Regions from separate parts of the Pseudoalteromonas sp. NZS11 genome, predicted to be linked through region 2. Evidence: predicted binding sites of a transcription regulator. Region 2 holds the regulator's gene; the other holds the start of a gene.
What was found. Region 2 encodes LexA, which represses DNA repair genes until DNA is damaged. Its sites were predicted from a motif close to TACTGTATNNNNATACAGTA; they were not measured.

Region 1 (3,202 bases), on a different contig from region 2:
GACTATGCACTATTACTCATCGATATAGACTACTTTAAGCAATACAACGATCTTTATGGTCATGTGCAAGGCGATACGGTTTTAAACCTTGTTGCACAAACTATTACTAATAGTTTGCAAAGGCCAACCGATTTTGTTGCGCGTTACGGCGGCGAAGAGTTTGTAGTTGTTCTACCGCATACAAGCACTGAAGGTGCAATTTGTGTTGCTGATAAAATTAAACAAAATGTGGTCGATTTAGGAATATTACACAGATATTCAGAATATGACTTTGTTACTATTAGTATTGGCGGTGCAACCCTACAACCGTATGTAAATAACAAAAACACCTTGCAGATCGCAGATGAAAAAATGTATGAGTCCAAAATGCAAGGTCGTAACCAAGTGTGTTTTTAAGTTTAGCTAGCTAATAAATCACTTTGCCACTTAAAAACACCTTGTAGGTGATAAATATTAAATAAGATTATTTATTACACGCTATGACATTTTTTGTACTTTTTATTGCTACCACATGGGCAGTCATCATTTCTGCCCACTTTAATATCTTCAACAGGATATATAGTGCCATCTAAATAACGCCATTGAGTGTTTTCTTTAATAAACTGCGATTTTTCGTGAAGCTCACAAAATAAGTTTTGATAAAAATATTGGGCTTTAAATTCTACAGTGCCGGTATCGCCATCATGGCTTGACCCAATTACATCAAGATTTATAAATCGACAGCTGTTAGCAAAATCATTGATTTCTTTAACCGGATTTTCAGCTTGTTTTTCTTTTGCGTAGGTTTGATAAACATATTCTGCATTTTTAATAACATAAGCACTGAATCGTGAGCGCATAAGTTGTTCAGGAGAGTCAGCTTGCTTAACAGATAAGTGAAGCGGCTCGCAGCAATCGGCATAATTGTGCCCACTGCTGCAAAAACATAATGTGGTATTGAGTGAAGTCATAATAATAATACAAAGTCTAAAACATTAGTTTAACAAGCTTATTGGGCGAGTGATATCTCTGTTGTTTGAGACTTTTTAGTAAAACAGTATAGTTTTGTATTCGTTTTACTTAAATCGAATGATAAATTCGTAAGTAGTTGGTTATTAACTATATCGGTCCAGGTAATTACCGCTGCAAAGTTCCCGTTATGTAATGCAGAATTTAATACATACTCTAAATTTACTAAGTGCTTTTGTCTAATAACAAGTAATTTACTTGTATCAATAGAGCATGAGTCAAGTAAAGCTTTGCTAGGTACATGATCTGGAGCAATTAGTAACGTCCATGCATTAGAGCTATTGTATTGGTGTAATACTTTTAAAAGCTCAAAGGTCGCTGAAATTTCATCTTCAATTTGAATCAAATTCACGCAATCGCTTTGCTCATCTTGTTGGTAACTTTTAACTGTTCTTACGGTAATAGGCTGTAACATAGGTTCACTCACTGGGTTTTTATACAGTATTCATATACAGTAGTTTATACAGTGCTTTCGTGCAAGCCTTTTATGCTATTTATTTGTACAGTTATTCAGCTTTTGATCATTATTTTTATTTTTTTAATTTATAATTCTTTATTAATCAGGTTGTTATAGGGTTGTTTTTGAGAAGGTATTCTAAAAATAAATTTTTGCGTAGTGTCTTCATTTTGGGGTTTTATACTGTATAGGATTATCTTTGTAACCATATACAGTATTTTTTAACACTGCATACAGTACTTCTGCCATAGTTAGCTTATGTGTTTTCACTCGTGCGAGGGATCATATGAGAAAACTGGAGTTGGTGAATTTGTTCGTACAAACTTGCCGCATAACATTGAGCATCTTTAAATCGCTTAGTTTCGATATGTTTGCGTATATCTGTAACCGCTGCAGTGGCAGGGGCGTACCCTTGGCTACTTGCTAAGCTTAACCAAGCTACAGCATGAAATACACTTTGTGGCACGCCTTCACCTTTCACAAAAAATAAACCTAAATAAAACTGTGCTCTATGGTTTCCCGCCATTGCAGCAAGTCGCATCCATTTTGCAGCCAATGGAGCTTGATTATTTTTTAAATAATATAGGGCTTTATTTAACGTACTTTGCTCATCTTTTTTATTATCAACGGGCACAGAGGTATTTTCGGGTTGAGTAACAAAACCTAAAATATTATCTAGCTGTTGCTCTAAGTCTTGCTCACAAGGTGTTGTTTTAAGCATATTGGTTCATTTATTATTTTAACCACTTTAACAGTTTAGTATATAGCAAGGTAAAATGTCCTGTAAAAGATAATTTTTATGTTAAAATCTCGCCACTTTTTACTATCACAAGTTTATTATGTTCGAAGCCTTATTTAAACTGAGCGAAAATAATTCAACAGTTAAACGCGAATGCGTTGCTGGCCTAACTACCTTTATAACTATGGTATACATTGTATTTGTAAACCCGGCTATGCTCGCAGAGGCTGGGATGGATCAAGGGGCTGCATTTGTAGCGACATGTATAGCAGCTGCGATAGGCTGTTTTATAATGGGTTTATGGGCTAATTATCCATTAGCATTAGCGCCTGGTATGGGGCTAAATGCCTTTTTTACGTATGGTGTCGTATTAGGAATGGGTTATACCTGGCAAGCCGCCTTAGGGGCTGTATTTATGTCGGGTTGTATATTTTTGTTTTTAAGCTTATTTAAAGTCAGAGAGTGGATTATTAATGCCATACCTCTGGTGCTCAAGCGAGCAATCGCAACGGGTATAGGTGCTTTTTTAGCATTAATTGCCCTTAAAAATGCAGGCATTATTGTCTCAAGCCCGGCAACATTAGTGCAGTTGGGCGACATTACTTCTCCAGGACCGTTATTGGCTATATTAAGCTTTTTTGTAATTGCAGCGCTTCTATACCGCGATTTTAAAAGTGGCGTGCTTATTAGTATTTTATTAGTGACTGGCATTGCTTTAAGTTTGGGGCTTGTTGAATATCACGGTGTTATGGCTACGCCACCATCAATAATGCCTACTTTTATGCAGCTAGATTTTGCAGCCGCTTTTGATATATCAATGATGAGTGTTATTTTTGCTTTCTTGTTTGTCGATCTTTTTGATACTTCGGGTACATTAGTTGCGGTAACTCAAAAAGCAGGTTTAGCTGATGAAAAAGGTAACATGCCTCGTTTAGGGCGCGCATTAAGTGCTGACAGCTCAGCAACAATTGCAGGTGCGATGCTAGGTACGTCTACGA
Region 2 (3,202 bases):
AAATCAGCCTCAGATTTAGCGACCACCACAACGGGCATAAAGCCATGATCTTTACCACACAACTCAGCACATTGGCCTCGGTAAGTACCTTCTTCGTTTATGTTCGTCCATGTTTCGTTTATAAAGCCGGGATTCGCATCTTTTTTAACTGCAAAATCAGGTACCCACCAAGAGTGAATAACATCGTCAGAAGTCATTAAAAATCGTACTTTTTGATTTATTGGCAGTACGAGAGGTTTATCAACCTCAAGTAAGTAGTTAGGATTTTTATCTGCAAGATTCGCTATTTCATCTTGCGGGGTAGATAAAATAGAGTAGAACTCTACATCTTCACCCATATATTCATAATGCCATTTCCATTGCGAGCCTGTAATTTTAATAGTGAGATCAGCTTTGCTGGCATCTTCCATTGCAATTAGGGTTTTAGTGGCTGGTACTGCCATAGCAATTAAAATAACAAACGGGATTGCAGTCCAAAGTATTTCTACTTTAGTGCTTTCGTGAAATTGGGCAGGTACAGCCCCTTTAGATTTACGGTGATGAATAAGTGCCCAAAACATAATTGCGAACACTATCACCCCAATCACACAACATATTATAAATATGGTCATGTGCAGCTGATATACATTATTGCTTATATCGGTTACGCCTTTGCGCATATTGTATTGGCTGTTAGCCAAAACTGGGTGCGAAAAAACACATAATATAAGCCACAAGGTAGAGGTCAGTTTACCCATGTGACGGCTCCTTTGATGCTATTGCGAATGCAAAGCGAAGAGGCATACGGCTTAAACGCCAATTCGTTATTTTTATTTTTTTAGTCAATCTCATTTAATATTGATTGGTTTTGCTGCGCCAACAACGGGTTTGTGTATATTGTGTGTTCTCAAAACTAAAAAGCTGTGAGTTATTATTAGCTCAGCACATTAATAATTAGCTAAAAAATGAACAACAAGCAAGTTTTAGTATAAAAAACAATCAGGTGATATTGAGTAATTAATAAAAAATCAGTAACCAACTAGGTAACAGTAAGTTCAAAAGATGAGCAAAACAAAGGGGTTTAACGTATTCGGAGGGGGAAAATATAAGTGCAAAAAAGTTTACAGCTTAAATTGTCAGTGAGCTATTTATGCCCTATTTTTAGTGCGAATTTAAAACAAAAAATGCGTACTAATTAGTACGCATTTATAAAACTGCTTGTTTAAAAGCTATTTTTAAAGTCACATCCAATCAGCGTTTCTTATAACGCCAACGGCTAAGCCTTCAATATTAAAAGACTCATTCTCAAGATCTACTTCAATAGATTCAAAATCGTCGTTTTCAGCATGAAGTAATACTTTACGACCCGCTTTCTCAAGACGTTTTACAGTTACGTCTTCATCTAGGCGGGCAACAATAACTTGCCCGTTTTCAGCGGTTTGAGTACGATGTACAGCAAGTAAATCACCATCCATAATACCAATATCTTTCATGCTCATACCGTTAACGCGTAGTAAAAAATCTGCAGCCGGTTTAAACATTAATGGATCGATTTTGCAGTGACTTTCAACGTGCTCTTGCGCCAAAATAGGTGAACCAGCAGCAACACGCCCTATAAGCGGTAAACCTAATTGTTCTGGCTCTTCTTCTTCAATTAACTGAATACCACGGCTTGCACCTGGTTTCATTTTAATTGCGCCTTTTTTAGCAAGTGCTTTTAAATGTTCTTCAGCAGCATTGGCACTTTTAAAACCTAATGTTTGCGCTATTTCAGCACGTGTAGGAGGCATACCAGTGTCTTTAATAAAAACTTTAATTAGTTCGAGTATTTGAGCTTGGCGGTTCGTTAATGGTCGCATACAACTGGTTTTCCATACAGTACATTTAACTGTGAGTATATACAGTTAAATAAAAATCGCAAATTTAAATTAAGCCTTAAAATAGCCAAAGTAATTTCACTTGTGTACATTTTAGGGATATAACTAAAGCTAGATTTATAAATGATTAAAAAAGCAAAGGAGTCATTATGAGTATTTGGTACCAGCCCATCACTTTAGAGCTGTGCAAGCAGTTAGAACAAGGCATTGATGGCCAAGGAACATTAATGAAAACCATGGGAATAGAAGTCACTGAAATTGGTGATGATTACTTAGTAGCCACTATGCCGGCAATTCCTGAGCATCATAATCCAATGGGAATGGTTCACGGCGGTGCTAACGTTGTACTTGCCGAAACAGTTGCCAGCTATGCAGCTAACTTTGTTGTCGATTTTACAAAATTTTACTGCGTGGGGCAGGAAATTAGCGCAAGTCATTTAAAAGCATCTCGCAACGGCACTTTAACAGCAACGGCAAGAGCGTTTCATATTGGCAAACGTAGTTCAGTGTGGGAAATAAAAATTACAAATAGCCGCAATGAGCTGTGCTGCGTATCAAAAATGACCGCAGCAGTCGTAGAGCGAAGATAGTTACTTTTCGATTGGGTAAATTGTAATTTCCATACCCGCACCAATCGCAGATATACGTAGTAATGTATCTGCATCTAAGGCTTGATTAAAGCACTTAGGTGAAGTGCCTGATTCAAAACCAATATCAAACGTTCTACGTGAACAGCTTAACCATTGTTTTAGCGCGTTACGCGAACACGATTCAATAAGCTCACATATATGGTTTATTGCTTTGTCAGGCGTGTTTACTACACCTGTTGCTTCAATACGCGCTAATTGACGGTATTCGTCTTTGTCATAATGTAAAATCGTCGCGACTTTTTTCAAGTCTGCCACTAGCAAACTAATATCTTGCTTTGATTCAAGCTCAAGATCTACATTTAAAAATTGAATTTCCGACATCGTTTCGTATTTATCCTCTAATAATTTCATTGCAAACTTTAACGCAGTTTTACCGTTATACCAAATCAACTATGCTCTATTAACCACTTTATATAGATATTTCGCAGCTTTTAAGTATTTTTTAGCGTTTAAAGCTAGCTGGATATCAAACACTCAGCTCAATTAAACAAATAAGTCATGTTAGCAATTTAAGTGTAATCTTTTTTATTTTTAAATGATTACAGTAAGCTATAGTTTAAACTGCGACAAAATGTCGCAGTAACTAATCCCATTAATGTAATAAACTAGCCTCTAAAAATAATAAGACTAAAACATGAATAAAAAAATATTTAAGTATGCTCGCAAGTTACATAAATGGCTCGGTTATTTGCTCGC

Region 1: I6E82_RS07555 (SulA-like leucine-rich domain-containing protein) is a predicted target of LexA. The motif match lies at 1,446-1,465, and genes of this name have one in related genera.

The regions. Positions count from the first base shown of each region.
Region 1 covers NZ_JADYWP010000003.1:89,010-92,211, forward strand. The annotation lists gene I6E82_RS07545 (GGDEF domain-containing response regulator) at 1-396, shown strand, start outside; gene I6E82_RS07550 (YchJ family protein) at 471-950, opposite strand; gene I6E82_RS07555 (SulA-like leucine-rich domain-containing protein) at 989-1,423, opposite strand; gene I6E82_RS07560 (tetratricopeptide repeat protein) at 1,722-2,186, opposite strand; gene I6E82_RS07565 (NCS2 family permease) at 2,305-3,202, shown strand, end outside.
Region 2 covers NZ_JADYWP010000012.1:73,245-76,446, forward strand. The annotation lists gene coxB (cytochrome c oxidase subunit II) at 1-737, opposite strand, end outside; gene lexA (transcriptional repressor LexA) at 1,221-1,838, opposite strand; gene I6E82_RS18065 (PaaI family thioesterase) at 2,006-2,446, shown strand; gene I6E82_RS18070 (hypothetical protein) at 2,447-2,827, opposite strand; gene I6E82_RS18075 (hypothetical protein) at 3,141-3,202, shown strand, end outside.